Regions from separate parts of the Metabacillus sediminilitoris genome, predicted to be linked through region 1. Evidence: riboswitches for the same ligand, from Rfam matches in the RefSeq annotation. Region 1 holds a riboswitch; each other region holds the start of a gene.
The links. A riboswitch is a leader RNA that binds a small molecule or an ion and turns the genes downstream of it on or off. The one in region 1 is predicted to bind S-adenosylmethionine.
Positions count from the first base shown of each region.

Region 2: it holds a riboswitch for S-adenosylmethionine, as region 1 does, so the genes downstream of both, GMB29_RS23135 (methionine ABC transporter ATP-binding protein) here and GMB29_RS04725 (bifunctional homocysteine S-methyltransferase/methylenetetrahydrofolate reductase) in region 1, are expected to answer to the same signal.
Region 3: it holds a riboswitch for S-adenosylmethionine, as region 1 does, so the genes downstream of both, GMB29_RS17735 (phosphoadenylyl-sulfate reductase) here and GMB29_RS04725 (bifunctional homocysteine S-methyltransferase/methylenetetrahydrofolate reductase) in region 1, are expected to answer to the same signal.
Region 4: it holds a riboswitch for S-adenosylmethionine, as region 1 does, so the genes downstream of both, GMB29_RS26395 (methionine ABC transporter ATP-binding protein) here and GMB29_RS04725 (bifunctional homocysteine S-methyltransferase/methylenetetrahydrofolate reductase) in region 1, are expected to answer to the same signal.

Region 1 is NZ_CP046266.1:924,756-929,705, forward strand. Features, by position in the region: gene metH (methionine synthase) at 1-41, opposite strand, end outside; gene GMB29_RS04725 (bifunctional homocysteine S-methyltransferase/methylenetetrahydrofolate reductase) at 34-1,887, opposite strand; SAM riboswitch class I at 2,066-2,229, opposite strand; gene GMB29_RS04730 (YajQ family cyclic di-GMP-binding protein) at 2,505-2,996, opposite strand; gene GMB29_RS04735 (CvfB family protein) at 3,180-4,040, shown strand; gene GMB29_RS04740 (BMP family lipoprotein) at 4,525-4,950, shown strand, end outside.
Region 2 is NZ_CP046266.1:4,787,773-4,792,722, reverse strand. Features, by position in the region: gene GMB29_RS23150 (toprim domain-containing protein) at 190-537, shown strand; gene GMB29_RS23145 (thioredoxin family protein) at 561-866, shown strand; gene GMB29_RS23140 (SCP2 sterol-binding domain-containing protein) at 1,008-1,325, shown strand; SAM riboswitch class I at 1,473-1,580, shown strand; gene GMB29_RS23135 (methionine ABC transporter ATP-binding protein) at 1,810-2,835, shown strand; gene GMB29_RS23130 (methionine ABC transporter permease) at 2,828-3,496, shown strand; gene GMB29_RS23125 (MetQ/NlpA family ABC transporter substrate-binding protein) at 3,508-4,356, shown strand; gene GMB29_RS27135 (YuzK family famiily protein) at 4,758-4,898, shown strand.
Region 3 is NZ_CP046266.1:3,707,456-3,712,405, reverse strand. Features, by position in the region: gene pyrF (orotidine-5'-phosphate decarboxylase) at 1-255, shown strand, start outside; gene pyrE (orotate phosphoribosyltransferase) at 252-884, shown strand; SAM riboswitch class I at 1,639-1,744, shown strand; gene GMB29_RS17735 (phosphoadenylyl-sulfate reductase) at 1,979-2,680, shown strand; gene GMB29_RS17730 (sulfate permease) at 2,694-3,761, shown strand; gene sat (sulfate adenylyltransferase) at 3,812-4,950, shown strand, end outside.
Region 4 is NZ_CP046266.1:5,504,535-5,509,484, reverse strand. Features, by position in the region: gene GMB29_RS26405 (MetQ/NlpA family ABC transporter substrate-binding protein) at 1-759, opposite strand, end outside; gene GMB29_RS26400 (methionine ABC transporter permease) at 784-1,455, opposite strand; gene GMB29_RS26395 (methionine ABC transporter ATP-binding protein) at 1,445-2,458, opposite strand; SAM riboswitch class I at 2,625-2,729, opposite strand; gene GMB29_RS26390 (DeoR/GlpR family DNA-binding transcription regulator) at 2,920-3,684, opposite strand; gene GMB29_RS26385 (ABC transporter ATP-binding protein) at 3,934-4,686, shown strand; partial or broken gene GMB29_RS27565 (ABC transporter permease subunit) at 4,679-4,950, shown strand, end outside.

The DNA of each region.
Region 1 (4,950 bases):
ACAAGAATTCGTTTTTTTAGTTCATCTTTGATGCTACACATGTGTGATCTTCCTTTCAGCCAGTTGTTTTTCCTTCTCATGGATGTAATTTGTAAGCTCCACTGTAAGGTCATACTGTAAAAATGGGGTAATGAGATAAATACCGTTAAATAGATCAAATGCAGTATCGATCAAATCCTTGGCGATGGCAAGGCCTTCTTGTCGAGCTTTTTCCTTGTCAGTACCAGCTTCAGCCATTTTTTCTCTAATCGAATCAGAGAGTTTAATACCAGGTATTTCATTATGAATAAATTCAGCATTACGGCTTGATGTTAGTGGCATAATTCCGATATAAATCGGTGCTTTTAGATTTCGAGTTGCTTCATATACATGAACAATTTGTTCATTTGAATAGAGCGGTTGTGAAATAAAATAATCAGCACCACAGGCAATTTTTTTCTCAAGTCGTACAACAGCCTTGTCTAAATGGCGAACATTTGGATTAAACGCAGCGGCAACTGAGAAATTTGTTTTTGCACCTAATGGTTTACCCGAATAGGAAACACCCTCATTAAACTGTTTGATTAAACTGATTAAATCAAAGGATGATACATCATAAACAGATGTAGCACCAGGGAAATCTCCAATCTTAGATGGATCACCAGTAATCGCTAATACATCTGAAAGGCCTAATGTGTGTAAGCCCATTAAATGAGATTGTAAGCCAATTAAGTTTCGGTCACGACATGTAATATGAATTAAGGTTCGTGCATTCGTTTTTTCCCTTGCAAGCAATCCTGCTGCTAAATTGCTAATACGTGGTGAAGCAAGGGAGTTATCAGCAAGTGTGAGTGCATCAATACCAGCATCATGCAGAGCCTGTGCACCTTCGAGAAATATACTCATTCCAAGCTTTTTTGGCGGATCAAGCTCAACAATGACAGAGCGTTTTTCCTTAACAATCTCTTGTAGCGGAGCAAGAGTGTCTTTGTCTGCTGACGTCGATTGAATGTGAATTTCTTTCGGAATTTTCACTTTTTTATCTGTAATTGGGGCTAAATGTGAGACTGCTTCAGCCATTGCTTTTATATGTTTAGGCGTTGTTCCACAGCAGCCGCCGATAAGTCTAGCACCTTGCTCTCTAAACTTTAAAGCACTCTCCTTAAAATATCCTTCATCTGATTCATACTCGAGTCGTCCTTCATTTAATGCTGGCAGACTGCTATTCGGAAATACAGAGAGATAAGCATGTTCTAGGAGCGGTACCTCCTCTAGAGCTTGAAGCATATGATACGGTCCTAAACGGCAGTTTAAACCAATAACATTTGCTCCAAGTTCTTCAAGTGTTAAAAAGGCTTGTTTTACTGTTGTGCCGTCTTGTAATACACCTGGCTCATGAAGGGAAACATTTGTGATGATTGGTTTATTCGTTTCTTTACGAGCTATTTGCAAGACAGTTTTCAGTTCGTCAAAATCATAATAGGTTTCTAGCAATAATCCATCAACATCTTCATTTAATAAGACAAATAGCTGTTCTCTAAAGTTTCGTTTTATTTCTTCAAGAGTGTGAGCACTTTTCTTAAATGCTCGAACACCGCCGATCGTTCCGAAAACATATGTTGATCCTGCAGCTGCACGTTTAGCGATTTCAACAGCTTGTTTGTTAATTTGTCTAATTTCATCCTCTAGCCCATAACGAGAGAGTTTTATATCATTTGCCCCATAAGTATTTGTTTGGATGAGATTTGCACCAGCTTGAATATATGCCTCATGCACGTGTATTACATCATCAGGTTTAGATAGATTTAATTCTTCAAAGCAACGATCAACACCGTGGGAATATAGCATTGTTCCCATCGCACCGTCTCCAATTAATATCTTACTTTTAAGGTCTTCTAAAAAGCTCATAAAAAAAGCCTCCGATCGAGTAAATATGTGTGTAATTAAAGGGTGGAACGAGCAAGCCTTCCTTGAATTTATGCCATGAACCAATCTTGTCGACTTCATAAAATGTTAGCAGTTCCCGTTCCTATTCATTCAAATAAAAAAGCCTTCTTTTGAAGAAGGCTGAATGATTCTAAGCTTCTCCTTATCTTTCAAGCATCGACTATGCTTGACTGGAATTAGCACCTTGGCCTTTGGAGGAGGAAGATGCAGTGTTTAAAACACTCAATACACCAAACCTACACTCGAAATTGACCGGTTGCTGAAGCGTCATTGGGCCAGTCCCTCAGCTTCTCTTGATAAGATATGAAATTAACGTATTTTAAAATTGTTCTTTAACAAATCGCTTGCGCATTTCTAAAAATGTATTACACCTAATTTATCTAATATTTTGAAAAATATCAATAGGTAAATGATATTTTGGTTAAATTTACATTCATTTTTCGTTTTTTTAAGGGCAATCTTAAAAAAGACAGTTTCTGCAATAGTGTTGTAGAAACTGTCTTTGGGTTCTTTGACGTTTAGCGAAGTCCAGGGATTCTTATATATGGCCATGCTGAACAAGGCACTCCGTGTTTGCTTTATCGATAGTTAATGAACTGAACATCTATTGGTAAATCTGCTTCCCTAATTGCAGCGATTACTGCCTGAAGGTCATCTCTGCTTTTTCCTGTTACACGGATTTGATCATCCTGAATTTGTGTTTTCACTTTTAATCCTTTATTTTTAATGATCGTGTTGATTTTTTTCGCATTATCCTTATCAATGCCCGAAACTAATTCGGCTCTTTGGCGAACAGTACCGCCTGAAGCATTTTCAATCTTTTTGTACGAAATATTTTTTATTGGTACATTACGTTTAATTAATTTTGAAAGTAAGACGTCTTTTAATTGGTCAAGCTTATATTCATCATCAGACACTAAAACAAGCTCTTCTTTTTCTAATGAAATATTGCTTTTACTTCCTTTAAAGTCATAACGTGTTGCAATTTCTTTCAGGGCAATACTGATTGCATTTGTTACTTCTGGAAATTCAATTTTTGAAACGATATCAAATGAACTATCTTTCGCCATAATCATCCTCCATTACGTATATAATATGGTTAGATTATAGTAAAATAAAACAATGATCACAACTATTTACAACGTGATTGTTAAGCGATTCGCTAATAGAGGGTAACTATGTTATAGTTAAACACTATTTATTTGAACGAAACATACTAAAGAATGGTAGAAGAAAGGATAGATGACAATTTTATGATGCCAGGAACTTTTGCAACATTAACAATAGATGAAAAAGTCGATTATGGCTATTTTTTAACGGATGGAAATGAACGTGTACTTTTACATAATAATGAAGTCGTTGGTGAAATAGAGGTAGGGGAGAAGCTTGAAGTCTTTTTCGTATTAGATGCTGAGGACAGGTTATATGCGACCATGAAAAAACCGCTTATAACAGAGGATACATATGCTTGGGTCGAAGTAGTAGATGTAGTAGATGACATGGGGGCATTTGTTAACATTGGGTTAAGCAAGGATGCACTTGTTGCGAAAGATCATCTTCCATATTTAAGAGAAGTATGGCCTGAAGCAGGTGACAAGCTTTTTTGTACTTTGAAAGTATCGAAAAATGGCCGATTCTTTGTAAGGCTGGCCACAGAGGAAATTGTTGAACCATACTTTAAAGATGCTGATCGAGCAGTATTTAATAAAGAAGTGACAGGAACTGTGTACCGAATGATCGTTGCCGGATCTTTTATTTTGACAGAGGAAGGGTATAAGGGTTTTATTCATTCATCACAGCGAACGGTTGAACCGCGATTAGGGGAGACAGTGACAGGACGTGTAATTGATGTAAAGGAAGATGGTACTGTCAATGTATCCCTACTACCACGTAAGCATGAGGCATTAAGCGTTGATGCAGAAAGAATATATGCTTACATGCAAGAAAGAGGCGGTGCCATGCCTTTTTCCGATAAAAGTGATGCAGAAGATATTAAAGAACGATTTCAATTGAGTAAAGCAGCATTTAAACGAGCACTTGGTCATTTAATGAAGCAAGGTAGAGTTTATCAAAAAGAGGGCTGGACGTATTTTAATGAACAGTCTGACTCATAAGTAAATAAATCAAAACGGTTTTCATTTCTGCTTAAGAAGTGAGGGCCGTTTTTTTATTAAGAAACATATTTCTGATTTAACTCTCAAGGTCTCGCCTGGCATTCGTAGATGATACAACTATATTTATGTGGTTTTTGTCTCCTTGGAAAATGATTTTGAGGCTCTTTTCGTAAAGATTGTTGGTAAGTAAAAAATACGAACAGCTGTTGATTGTTGTAAATATGCGAGACTCCTGCGGGAGAAGTGTGCCTTAGGAGACCCTGGAAGTGCAAAAGCACTGAGGAGGCTCCTGAGACCGCCCGCGGAATGCGAGTACCCGCGGGCGGAAATCAATCCAGGTTATTCGTGTAAATGTAATTGAAAAGCAACAAAGTATGCGAAAATAGTCTTTTGAAAAAATTATTTTGACATAATGATGAAATAGAAAAGAATCATGCCGATAAATACATTGAAAGTATAAAGAAATATAAAGTGAGGTTTTAAAATGTATTGTAAAAAAATAATATCGATATTATTTTTTTGTTTGATCCTTGTCATTACTGGATGCTCACAACAAGAAGTGGCAAGTAAAGTAGATGAAAAAGTGAAAATAGGTATTATGCTCTCAGATGTAGGGTTAGGAGATCAATCGTTTAGTGATTCAGCTTTTCATGGACTTGTAAAAGCAAGAGATGAATTAGGCATTGTATTTGATTATCGCGAGCTTCAAGAACCAGGTACATATGAAAAAGGGTTAGTAGACTTAGTGAAAGATGGCAATGACATTGTTGTTGGTCTAGGTTTTATGGTTCAGGCTGACCTTGAAAAGGTGGCAAAACGATTTCCGAAACAGCAATTTATTCTCATAGACGCTGTTTCAGAACTTAATAACATAACGTCTATTACATTTAAAGAAGATCAAGGCAGCTAT
Region 2 (4,950 bases), 1.7 Mb from region 1:
CATAAATAAAGAAGTAATATTAACTTTATTAGCTGCTTTAATAAAATGTACCAAGAAGTGGTCGTTTCTTTTTATTATTTTTTCTAAAATACGTTAAATTTTAGAAAAAACATAAAATAAAAAGGAAACAACCTCGACAAATCGAATAATTTATAGAAAAGACTTTTACTATAAAAACAGGTGATGTTTATGTCGTTCGTTGAGGTTGAAAAAGTATTAATTGTTGAAGGCAAATCAGATAAACAAAAGGTACTAAATGTGTTGAATGAACAGATCGAGATTATCTGCACGAATGGGACGATAAGTGTAACAAGGCTTGACGAATTAATTGATGAATTATTTTCGAAGGATGTTTACATTTTAGTGGACTCAGACGATGCAGGTGATCGATTGCGTAAACAATTTAAAAGAGAATTTCCTGAGGCATCACATATTTATATTGATAGAGCTTATCGAGAAGTAGCAACAGCACCAGATCATCATGTTGCTTCTGTTTTATTAAGTGCAAATATTGATGTAGATGCGAAGTTTCTTTAGAAAGGTGTCCAATTTTCTTAGATATGATTGAATGGGAAGAGAAAAAAATTATTATAAAAAATGAAGGACTAATGGCTTTATATTTATACACTCCGATGTGTGGAACATGCCAGGTTGCAAGACGAATGTTAACAATCGTTGATGAATTATTTCCATCACTGGACATTCATTCAGTAAATTTAAATTACTTTCCAAAAGAAGCTCAAGAATTAGGTGTGGAAAGTGTACCTTGCTTACTTATTTTTGAAAATGGTCTTGAAAAAGAAAGGATTTACGCCTTTCAATCAGTAAGCTTTTTACACGAGCTTTTCACGCAGTATATACAATGAAATGACATATTTCTCAGGAAATAATAAAAGAAATACACATTAATGAATAAATAGGCAGAAACTGTCGACTTCTTTATAAAGGAATCCTTCGTCATGCAATGAAGTTATTACTATAACTTGATTGAGAACGGAGGATTTTCTATGTATGTAACAACATTTATATCCAATTTTAATAAAGCACGTTTTTTAACCCCACTCCTATTAAACCAAACATTAGTTGTGGAAATTCGCCCCTACCAAGAATCAAGTCATTTTATTGAATTTACATCAAATGGAGCGAAGAAGTTAGTGTCACCCCCAAAAAAAATTGATTTTACTTTAGAAGGTGATGAACAAGACATCAGTGAAGTGTTATTACATAATGTTAGCCTTAAGCAGTTAATTGCGTTTGGGAAAATCTCTATCAAAGGGACGTACCGCACTTTTTTAAGAGTTGAGGCAATCATTAAATTGTGTTGATCATTTTGGGTAATATTCGATCTTTTATGTCCTAACTAGATCGTTCTTCAATCAATTAAATTTATTGACAATATTGAAAATAGCATGTACAATCAGTCTCGTACTTATTTACTGACATAATATTTAAATTTTAATTATATAGTTTGTCTCTTATCAAGAGAGGTGGAGGGATGTGCCCTATGAAGCCCGGCAACCATCAACAAATGTTGAAATGGTGCCAATTCACGCAAAGCTGCAAGCTTTGGAAGATGGGAGAAAGGACTTTTTTCTTACGCCTTTCTGCTCACGTTGCGGAGAGGTTTTTTAATTTTCTACTATAAAATTTTTCCACAAGTCCTATCGGTGTAAAACTACCTGAGAAAGTATTTTGTATTTTCATCTTTTCGATCATAATTTGATGCGATATGATGATCATTAAAAAATCTTTTCTTTAAAATTTAAATGAAAATAATGAAAGATAAAAGAACTGAAAGTAGGTGACATCTTGATTACATTACAGAACGTTAAAAAAATTTATTCAACAAAAGCAGGTAATGTTACAGCTGTAAATAATATAAACCTTGAAATTAGCAAAGGTGAAATTTTTGGGATTATTGGCTATAGTGGCGCAGGAAAAAGTTCATTAATTCGTTTGTTAAATGGATTAGAAAAGCCAACAAGTGGTTCTATTCATGTTGCTGGTAGTCAAATAGATGCGATAGGCGGAGCGAAATTACGTAAAGCACGGTTAGAAATCAGTATGATTTTCCAACATTTTAATCTTTTATGGTCAAGAACGGTAAGAGAGAATATTTCATTTCCGCTAGAAATTGCTGGTGTTAAAAAAACTGAACGCTTGAAACGTGTTGATGAGTTAATCAAACTAGTTGGTCTAGAAGGTCGTGAGAATGCTTATCCTTCACAATTAAGTGGCGGTCAAAAGCAGCGTGTAGGGATAGCGAGAGCATTAGCTAATAATCCAAAGGTGTTACTATGTGATGAAGCAACATCTGCACTAGATCCGCAAACAACGGATTCTATTCTTGATTTACTTGTCGATATTAATAAAAGATTAGGGCTTACCATTGTGTTAATTACACATGAAATGCATGTTATTCGAAAAATTTGTCACCGTGTAGCCGTAATGGAAAACGGAGAAGTTGTTGAGCAAGGGGACGTATTAGACGTATTTAGAAATCCGAAACAACCAATAACAAAACGATTTGTGAAGCAGGTTACTGAGCCTGAGGAAACAAATGAGGTCGTAGCACACTTATTGGAACTTTATCCGAAAGGAAAAGTTATTCAATTATCATTTGTAGGCGAATCAACTGAAAAGCCTTTGATTACAAATTTAATAAGAGAATTTGCAATCGATATTAATATTTTGCAAGGAAAGATTTCTCAAACTCAAAACGGTTCTTATGGTAGTTTGTTTATTCATTTAGATGGTGAAGAGCAAGAACTGAATAGAGCGTTAGAATATATTTATAATCAGCATGTAGAGGTGGAGGTAATTGCAAATGCTTGAACAACTTCTACCTGAAGTGAAATGGGAAAAGGTATGGGAAGCCACATGGGAAACCATTTATATGACGAGTTTGTCTGTTGTGGCGACGTTTTTTTTAGGAATCATTTTGGGTTTACTGTTATTCTTAACTGCAAAGGGAAACATATGGGAGAACAAGTTCATCAATGGTCTTGTTGCAGTTATTGTTAATATATTCAGATCAATTCCTTTCATTATCTTAATCATTTTGTTATTGCCATTTACGAAAGTACTAGTTGGTACAATTCTTGGTGCTAATGCAGCATTACCAGCATTAATTATTGGTGCAGCACCTTTTTATGGTCGTATGGTTGAGATTGCTTTGAGAGAAATTGATAAAGGTGTTATTGAAGCGGCAAGATCAATGGGGGCAAAATCAGGTACAATTATTTGGAAAGTGTTACTACCTGAATCAATGCCAGCATTAGTTTCCGGGATTACGGTAACGGCGATCGCACTTATTGGATCAACAGCAATGGCCGGAGTAATTGGTGCGGGCGGATTAGGAAATCTAGCTTTCCTAGAAGGTTTTAACCGCGGGAATAACCAAGTAACATTAGTTGCAACAGTTATTATCCTAATTTTCGTGTTTATCATCCAAATTATTGGAGATATCATAACTAAGACGATTGACAAACGATAGGAGGAGAAGGAATGAAAAAATCTTTATTAGCTATTATACTTGCTATTTTCACAGTTGCTCTTGCGGCTTGTGGAGGTGCTGCCGATGAGGGAGCAGAAGGTGGTTCTGAAGGTGATACAAAAACATTAAAAGTTGGTGCTTCACCAGTACCACATGTTGAGATTTTAGAAGAAGCAAAGCCTTTGTTGGAAGAAAAAGGTATTGACTTAGAGATTGTTGAATTTACAGATTATGTTTTACCGAACAAAACGTTAGCTGAAGAAGAGTTAGATGCAAACTATTTTCAACATGAGCCATATTTAAATTCTCAAATCGCAGATAATGGATATAAGTTTGTAAATGCTGGCGGCGTACACATTGAGCCAATTGGTGTTTATTCTAAACGACACAAGTCTTTAGAAGATCTTCCAGAGGGTGCAAAAATCATCATGAGTAACTCAGTTGCGGATCATGGTCGTATGCTTTCAATGCTTGAAGAAAAAGGATTAATCACATTAAAAGAAGGCGTTGAAAAAACAGCTGCAACAATTGAAGATATTGCTGAGAATCCAAAAAAATTAGTATTTGAAGCTGATATCGAAGCGCCAATGCTAACAAAAGCATATGAAAACGATGAAGCAGATGCAGTTTTAATTAATGGTAACTACGCTTTAGAAGCTGATTTAAATCCATCTGAAGATGCTATTGCACTTGAATCACCAGAAAATAATCCTTATGTAAACTTAATCGTTGTACGTGAAGGTGACGAAGATAGAGAAGAAATCAAAACGTTAATTGAGGTTTTACAATCTAAAGAGATCCAAGAGTTTATTAAAACAAACTACAAAGGATCTGTTATTTCTGCAGCACAAGGTGAATAAAAATGTGAAAGCTGACAATGAAAATTGTCAGCTTTTCTTTTTTAAAAAGTTTGAATTATAGAGAAAAGGGAAGAAAATGAATGGGATCATGTAAATGCCATACTTATCTTTTTGTGAGTACTGTCAATAATGCCTTATCAATTGTCACCATCTCTTACGTGCTTTGAGTAATGAGAATATTCTTGCTACAATTAATAATATAGGAAATGGCATTGACATAAAGGACAGCGATAACGGTGGAGCAAGTTAGTTCATAAAAGTTTTCGATCAAAACTTTTGAAAGTGATGGTAATAAATTAAATCCCGCATTTACCATCATCCAAAAATGTTGAAAGGATTGATTCACTATTTACTCGAATGAATTATTAGATCTTCACTACACAACTGGAATGGAAAAGGCAATGCATCATTCACATGGTATAGGGTATGCGGAATACTCACTTAAGCATGAAAAACGTATGGATGTAGAAGCTGCCCGTGAAGAAGATTATCGACAAAGTCAGAAAATATATGCTCAAATCGAAAGAAAAATGAAAAAATAAACAAAAGAACCAGTCCCGGACTGGTTCTTTTGCATGTATGAACAAGCACGGT
Region 3 (4,950 bases), 2.8 Mb from region 1:
TTAGATGGTGTTGTTTGCTCGACACATGAGGTGGAAGCATTACAAGAACATCTTGGCTCTACATTCATTAAGGTAACTCCTGGAATTCGGATGAAGAATGATTCTGCAGATGATCAAACACGAATTGCCACTCCGGAATTAGCTCGTCGACTAGGCTCTACAGCAATAGTAGTCGGACGTAGCATTACTAAACAAAAAAATCCATATGAAGCATACTTACATGTAAAAAAAGCTTGGGAGGAAATAGTGGAATGAAACAAGATATTGCAAAACACCTATTAGAAATCAAAGCAGTCTATCTCCAACCAAATGAACCGTTCACATGGTCAAGCGGTATGAAATCGCCGATTTATTGTGATAATCGTTTAACACTATCATTTCCTGAGATTCGTAAGCAAATAGCAGAGGGTCTTTCTGAATTAATAAGAAATCACTTTCCAGAAGTCGAGGTTGTTGCAGGTACAGCAACAGCTGGTATTCCGCATGCTGCTTGGGTAAGTGATCAATTAAATTTACCTATGTGCTATGTTCGAAGCAAGGCTAAAGGACACGGAAAAGGAAATCAGATTGAAGGTCAAGTGCTGGAAAATCAAAAGGTTGTAGTAATTGAAGATTTAATTTCAACTGGCGGTAGTGCAATTACTGCTGTTGAAGCACTACGTGAAGCGGGCTGTGAAGTGTTAGGTATCGTTTCAATCTTCACGTATGGCTTATCTGCCGGTGAGGAAAAATTAGCCAAGGCTAATGTGGAAGCAAAATCATTATGTGATTATAATACTCTTCTTGATGTAGCTGTACAAGAAGGCTATGTAAATGAACAAGATCTTACCAAACTAAAAATGTGGAGAGAAAATCCTGCATCAGAGGGTTGGTTAGAAAATTAAGTAAGGCTTTGGATACCTTGGACTGCCTCTGGTAATTAAAACACTTGAATAAAAGGTTTTTTGTTTTGGATTCATGAATTTCAAAACACCATGCAGAACAAGGTGCCTTGAGCTAAATAAAGTAGATACAAACTATACATAGGTATATTGAAATCAAAAGCTGTATTCTAGCAAGTAAATAGGATATGGCTTTTCTGTTTTTTCTGCCATAAAACCCTTTTTATTAGGAAATTAGGAATCATAAACTACACGATAGTTGACGAAAGTATCAAAACTGTTCCCGTAGGAGCCGAGCCATCCTCCATCATATAAAGGGCCGGTTTAACCCTATAGCCATGTCCAAGGAAGAAGTAAACAAATGTATTGAAAATATCGAAACAGATCTCCTTAACATGCTGTGTGACTTTGATGGTATCTTTTTAAGGGTTTTTAAGACTTCGGAATAGAAGCTACATAATAACTTATATTATGAGTGTGAAATTTATAAAATGAAGAATAGAAAGAATAGGATAGCGAATTACACATAGAATTGCTGTTTTGATGAAAAATATTTTAACGGAACTATTATTTATGTACATTTGAATGGGTTGATGTATATATATATAAGAAAAATACCTAATAAGTATAAGTGTATTTTAAAAAATAATCTAAATGTGAAAAATATATAAAATAAATGAAAAAAATATTAATCCGATAAGTAAAGTCGGGTTGACTTTTGAGGGAATTGTGTTAAAATTTTGAATCAACAGCATATTTCTTATCAAGAGTGGTGAAGGGAACTGGCCCATTGAAGCCCAGCAACCTGCTATTTAGCAAGGTGCTAATTCCAGCCAAAGCAATTCCAATTTGGAAGATAAGGGTAGATCGTCCCTAATAGTCTTCAAGTTGAAGGCTTTTTATCGATTAATAATATAATCAATCGTTAGTTTGTTTGAGGAAAAACTTGGATCGAAACATTTGGCATATAACTCCATTTGTTAACAAGAAAATACAGTATATCATTCATGATTGGTAGGTTAACATTATAAATCCGACTATTAACGTATGAATAACTGGTTTTTAAAAATAAGTAATAAAAAGAAGAGGTGAATATTTTGCTAACTTATGAGAGTTGGACAGAACCGAGTGAAGATTTTATAGTAGATGATAAGTATAAGGGTGCCCTAAATGTATTGAATTGGGCATATGATCACTACGGTGAAGATGTTGTTTATGCTTGTAGCTTTGGAATTGAAGGAATTGTATTAATCGATTTAATTTCAAAAGTAAAACCTGATGCGAAAATTGTGTTTTTAGATACTGATGTTCACTTTAAGGAAACATATGAATTAATCGATAAAGTGAAAGAAAAATACCCGTCATTAAATATTGAATTAAAAAAACCAAAACTTACATTAGAAGAACAAGCTGAAAGCTATGGTGATAAGCTTTGGGAAACCGATCCAAATAAATGCTGTAATATAAGAAAAATTATTCCTTTAAACGAAACATTGCAAGGTGCTACGGCATGGATTTCCGGTCTTAGACGGGAACAATCAGAAACAAGAAAACATGTAAACTATATCAACAAGGATGAACGCTTTCATTCAGTAAAGGTTTGCCCGTTAATTCATTGGACGTGGAAAGATGTATGGAGATATGTTCATAAAAATGACTTAATCTACAATCCTTTACATGATAGAGGATATCCTAGCATTGGTTGCTTTCATTGTACAAAACCAATATTTAATGAAAATGATTTAAGATCTGGCAGATGGTCGGGGCAAATGAAAACAGAATGCGGCCTCCATCAATAGGAGGAAATAAATGATGTTAGAGATAATTGCAATCATCATCAGCTTTTTTTTCGCGATGAATATTGGTGCAAGTGGTGCAGCTGCTTCGATGGGAGTAGCATACGGATCAGGGGCGATTTTACGCCCTAGAAATGCTCTTATCTTATGTGCAATTTTCGTTTTTTTAGGAGCCGTAATTGGTGGGGGGGAAGTTGTCAAAACGATAAGTTCTGGAATCATCCCATCATCATTTATTACAATCAAAATTGTTGTTATTATACTTTTTTCAGCAACGATTTCACTTTTTTTAGCTAATTTATTAGGTATTCCTCTTTCTACAAGTGAAGTAACTGTTGGATCTGTAGTTGGAGTTGGTATTGCTTATAAAGCATTATACATCGATAGTTTATTATGGATTGTCATGTTTTGGATCATCGTACCAATCGTTGCATTTGTGATTGCAATTATTTTTATAAAATTGTTTCATGCCTTTAAATTAGCAGAAAAATATTCTTTAGAAGGGAAGATCGTTACTTATCTTCTAGTGTTTGCTGGTTGCTTTGAAGCATTTTCCGCAGGAATGAACAATGTTGCAAATTCCGTTGGACCATTAGTAAGTGCTGGACTGCTATCGGTAACGAAAGGAACGATTATTGGCGGTATCTTTGTTGCAATTGGTGCACTTTTCTTAGGTCGTCGAGTACTTGAAACAAATGGTAAGAAGATCACCAACTTTTCAAAAATTGAGGGGATACTAATTTCAGGTACTGGAGCAACTCTTGTTACGATTGCATCAATTTTTGGAATTCCAGTACCACTTACTCAAATCACAACATCTTCTATACTAGGGATAGGAATCGCGAAATCTGGTGCAAATGTATTTCAACAAAAGATCGTCAAAAATATGTTAATGGTTTGGTTGATTTCTCCACTTATATCGTTAACCATGTCTTATTTCTTAGTTAAGTTATTTATTACAAGTGATTTATATACGATCTTTGTATTAGGAAGCCTGTTGATTGCAACACTTGGTACAATAAGTTTAATGAAGGCTAGTAGACAAGAAAGACGTACTGTTCACGAAGAGGGTGGGGGAATTTAAATATAATTCCTATTAAATATCGTTTTTATCAGAATTGGAGGCTATTAAAAATGAGTTTACTTCCACACGGAGGAAAATTAATTCAAAAATTATTTTTAGGTGCAAATGTTTCACACGTTGAAAAAGAAATTGAGCTAGATGCAATTGCTCTTAGTGACTTAGAACTAATCGCAATTGGTGCTTATAGTCCAATTAAAGGTTTTTTATCACAAAAAGATTATGATTCTGTTGTTGAAACGATGAAATTATCAAATGGCTCTGTTTGGAGTATCCCGATAACTTTACCTGTTTCAGAAGAAAAAGCTGCATCTTTAACAATTGGTGAAGAGGTCCGTCTTGTAGCTGAGAATGTTACATACGGTACAATCACAATTTCAGATATTTTTACACCTGATAAACAAAAAGAAGCAATCAACGTATTCCGTACGGATGATCTTGCTCATCCAGGTGTGAAAAAAATGTTTGAACGTGGAAATGTGTATGTTGGTGGTGAAATTTCACTTGTAAAACGTCCTGAAAAGAAATTTGCAAATTATTATTTAGACCCAAGTGAAACTAGAAAAAAATTCGCTGACTTAAACTGGAAAACAATTGTAGGATTCCAAACAAGAAACCCAGTTCATCGCGCACACGAATATATCCAAAAAACAGCTTTAGAAACGGTTGATGGTCTATTCTTAAATCCATTAGTTGGTGAAACTAAGTCAGATGACATTCCGGCACATATTCGTATGGAAAGCTATGAAATATTATTAGAAAATTATTATCCAAAGGATCGCGTTCATTTAGGTGTTTTCCCAGCTGCAATGCGTTATGCTGGTCCACGTGAAGCCATTTTCCATGCAATGGTGCGTAAAAATTATGGATGTACACATTTTATTGTTGGAAGAGACCATGCAGGTGTGGGTGATTACTATGGAACTTATGATGCACAAAAAATATTCTCTAACTTTACAGCAGATGAATTAGGAATTACACCGTTATTTTTTGAGCATAGTTTTTATTGCACAAAATGTGAAGCAATGGCTTCTTCAAAAACTTGCCCACATGGTAAAGAAGATCATGTTATTTTATCAGGTACAAAGGTAAGAGCAATGCTACGAAATGGAGAAGTACCTCCAAGTACATTCAGCCGTAAAGAAGTTGTTGAAATCTTGATTAAAGGCATGGGAAAAACTGTAAACTCATA
Region 4 (4,950 bases), 1.0 Mb from region 1:
TGCTTTTATGTCTTTTGCAAATTGAGCATCTTTATTGTCTGTTTTTACAGCAACAACATTACGGTAATGATCAGCCATATTTTCAAGAGCGATTGCGTCAAGTAAATCCATGTTAGCAGCAATTGCGAAGTTACCAGGAACAGCTGCTAAATCAACACTGTCAACAGAACGAGGGAGCTGTCCAGCTTCGAGCGGCTTAAATTTCAAGTTTTTCTTGTTTTCAATGATATCTTTTTCAGATACTGTTGCAGGGTCTGCATTTTCATCAATTTTAATGAATCCTTCATCTTGCAATGTATTGAAAGCTCTTGCTCCATTTGTTGGATCATTCGGTAGTGAAACAGTTGCTCCATCTTTTACTTCATCAAGAGATTTATATGTGTTTGAGAAGATCCCCATTGGTGCTGTTGGAACAATAATTAAAGGTGTTAAATCCATCTTGTTTGATGTTGAGAAGTTTTCTAGATATGTCGAGTTTTGAAATAGATTTGCTTGAATATCGCCATTGTTCAACGATTTATTAGGCTGAATATAATCACTAAATTCGACTAACCCTACTTTATATCCTTTTTCTTCCAACCCAGGAATAATGGCTTTTGAAACCATATCACTGTAAGGACCAGCAGTAGCTCCGATTTTAATTTCTTTTGACTCTGTGCTCTCTTTGCTATCACTACTTTGTTTACTTTCGGTATTCCCGCATGCTGCAAGAGCTGTTAAGGCGAATAATAGAATAAATGAACTAACCCATTTCTTCATGTGAGTATTCCTTCTTTCTGATGTTTATTTTTTATTAACAGCTTTGGCGATTTTATCACCAATTAGCTGAATTAACTGAACTAATATAATTAAAATAACGACTGTTGCGATCATAATGGTATTATCATAGCGGTAATAACCAAAACGAATGGCCAAATCACCAATTCCGCCGCCGCCGACAACACCAGCCATTGCTGAAAATCCTACTAAACTAATAAGTGTTAATGTAATAGCAGAAATAATTCCAGATCTTGCTTCAAGTAAAAGAACATCTTTAATGATCATCCATGGTGTAGCACCTGCTGCGATTGCTGCTTCAACAACACCTTTATCAATTTCTCGTAATGCCGTTTCGACAATGCGGGCGAAAAATGGGATGGCTGCGACAGAAAGTGAGACACTTGCTGCTGTTGGTCCAATCGTTGTTTTGACGAGGAAATTAGTTAATGGTATTAATGCAACAAGTAAAATAATAAACGGAATTGATCGCACCATATTAACTAAGAAACCGATGATGGAATTGATCCAAGTATTTTGCAGGAATAGGCCCTTGTCTGTGACATATAAAAGGACACCAATCGGTAACCCAATAACAGTTGAGATGACTAAGGAAATTGCAATCATATAAATAGTTTGCAGAAATGCTAGATTTATATCTGGAATCAGTTCAATAAGATGATTCATATCAAATCCCATAACGTAACACCTCCACTAGGGCTGAACGATTTTCAATAAATTGTATGGCTTTGCTGATTTCTTCACTTGTTCCTTTTAATTCCATAAGAAAAATACCAAGCGGCGCCTCCTGTATATAGTCAATTGAACCGTGCAGGAAGTTGCCTTTTACGTTATATAGCTGGAGAGTATCGGAGATGATGCCTTCTCCAGCAATCTCTCCTTTGAATGTTACTTTAATAATTGTTCCTTCGCACTTTTTAAAAATCGCAGCAGGCAAATCATATGAAACAACACTTTCGATAAACTCCTTCGTGAGTTCTTCCTGTGGATTTGCGAAGATATCATATACTGGACCTTCTTCAATCACTCTACCATCTTGCATGATAGCCATGCGATTGCAAATTTCCTTTACAACATCCATTTCATGAGTTATCAAAACGATCGTAATGTTTAATTCTTTGTTAATTTTTTTTAATAGATTTAAAATTGATTTTGTTGTGGTCGGGTCTAAGGCTGAAGTGGCTTCATCACATAAAAGGACACTAGGATTATTGGCAAGTGCACGTGCAATGCCGACGCGCTGTTTTTGCCCTCCACTCAATTGTGAAGGAAATACATCACGTTTATCAGCAAGACCAACCATATCAAGTAAGGCTTCAACACGGTCATTCATGTCTTTGGAAGGTATTTTCGCTGCTTTTAAGGCAAATTCAATGTTCTCAAACACAGTTTTTTGGCTAATTAAATAAAAGTGTTGGAAAATCATGCCGATTTTTAACCGTGCTATCCGTAAATTTTTACTTTTTAATGAGGTGAGATCTGTGCCATTTACGGTGACATTTCCGGAAGTAGGCCGTTCCAAAAGATTGATACAGCGAAGCAGGGAGCTTTTTCCTGCACCGGAATAGCCGACGATTCCAAAAATATCGCCCTTTTGAATTGTCAGTGACACGTTATCCACACCAGTTACCTGACCATTTTTAGTTTTATATACTTTCGAAAGATTGCGAATTTTAATCATGTAATGACCTCCTTTTATGTTTTTCTACATCCAAATTTCACCTAAGGTTAGCAAATCTAGTCTATTTGGAAGGTATGCTTAAATAAAGCGAATTCTGTCCCCGTTCCTAGACACAAAAAAAATACTCCTTCATCTGAAAGGAGCATCGAAACAGAAACTGTATCTTGGCTTATCTTTCAGAATGAAACCATTCTGCAGGAATTGGCACCTTCCCAAATAGGGGGTTGCCGGACGTCATCGGGCCTAGTCCCTCAGTCTCTCTGGATAAGATTAAATTTGTAAATTAATAGTATCTAATATACTAATATAGTTAAGTTCTGTCAATCTATAAAATGATTTTATATCTATTGGACAATAACACCCAATTGGTTAATATCTAGAAAATAAAGGAAATGAAATGTTACCATCATGAACATGTCTCTAGTGTAGACTATTCTGATATAGGGTTTTTATAAAAATGTTTAATTTTGTGAAATAATAAGATTTGTACTAGTTTTTTTGAATTGATTAACAAAATGAGTAGGTAAGTTATGGTCTGTAATCATGTAATCAATCTTATCAAGGGAAGCAATGCCGATTGTAACATCTTTCCCAAATTTAGTACTATCTGCGGCTACGAAAATTTCTTTTGATAACTCGATCATTTTTTTTCTTGTAATGGCTTCCTCTAAATTATAATCAGAAATTCCCTTTTCAATCGTAATACCACTTGCGCAAATAAAGGCTTTTAATATATTCAATTCACTAAAATTAAATAAGTATTCGTAAGTAACGACAGACTTTTCGTTTTTTCTTACTTTCCCGCCAATGATGACTAGTTCCACATCACTATTTAGGAGTTCGTTTACAACAGGAATTGAATTTGTCACGACTGTTAAATTCTTTTTATTTTTAATATATTTGGCAATTTGATAGGTTGTTGACCCGCTATCAATATAAATACAATCGCCATCATTGATAAATTCACTGCATTTTTGTGCGATCATTTCTTTTTCCTTTAAGTGACTAATCATGCGTTCATCTATAGAGGATTCTCCGAATGTTGATTCTACTAGTTTAACCCCGCCATAGATTTTCTCGATTTTCCCTTGTTCTGTAAGAAGGTTTAAATCTCTGCGAAGCGTATCGACAGAAACCTCTAGTTCCTCTGTTAACTCTGTTATCTTAATGACTTTTTTAATCATTAGCAGCTCAAGGATCTTCTTTTGTCTTTCAAGTGGAAACATATAATCACCCATTCAAAGTTATCGTTTTTTGCCTTCATTAATTAATTTAAGTGTACTGATAACTCATAATATATTCAAGATTTTTAAAGTAGTTACAGGTAACATGTTGATAAATTTGAGTTAATATAGTCAAAATTTATGTATAAGTTATTGATAATATATGCAAAATTTACACTTCATTTACATAAATCTTTATTTTTATTTACATTTCCCTTTTATACTAAGGGTGTGTTCAAGGAGGTGAGCCGTTTGCTGAAATTACAGAATATAAGCAAACAATTCGATAGCAAAGTTGTTTTAAATGATATCAGTTTAGAAATTAACACGGGAGAAATCGTTTCACTCCTTGGTCAAAGTGGGAGTGGAAAAACAACCCTATTAAATATAATCTTGGGATTAACAACGATGAATACTGGAAAAATCATTTTTAATGATATCGATATGAGTCAAGTAGAAATGAAGAATAGAGGATTTAATATTGTTTTTCAGGATTATGCGCTTTTTCCAAATTTAAATGCCTACCAAAATATTGTTTATGGTTTAAAAAATAAGAAGGGTTTAGTTACAGAGGAAGAGCTTAATGAGTATATTGAATTTTTGGAGTTAAAACCTCATTTAACAAAGAAAATAGGAGAATTATCCGGCGGCCAGAAACAAAGGGTTGCACTTGCAAGAACATTGGTCATGAAACCGAAAATATTATTATTGGACGAGCCCTTAAGTGCATTGGACGGCGTTATTAAGGAATCGATTAAAGAGCGGATTAAACTAATTGCCAGAGAATATAAGCTTACAACCATTATTGTCACACATGATCCTGAAGAAGCATTAACGTTGTCAGATAAAATATTAATCATTAATCAAGGAGAAATTTCGCAATTTGGAACACCTCAAGAAATTATTAATAAACCAAGTAATGACTTTGTGAAAGAATTTATTCTTAAACAATTACATATTAAGAAACAAAATATTTATAACTTATTTGGTGAAGAAAATGACTAAAGTTAAGCCGGGAATGCGTGTCATTTTTATCCCAATCGTAGTGTTGTTCGCCATCTTTCTCTTATTACCGCTTGTTTCTTTGTTTATTCGTTCGTTCGAAACAAGTGATGGTTACAGTTTCTCAAATTATCTATCAACCCTTTCTAATCGAGAACTGTTAGAGTCAATTGTTAATAGTATTAAAATTTCTAGCATTACCGCTATTATTACGACAATTTTAGCCTTTATTCTTGCTTATTCTATTAATTGCTCGAGAATGTATCG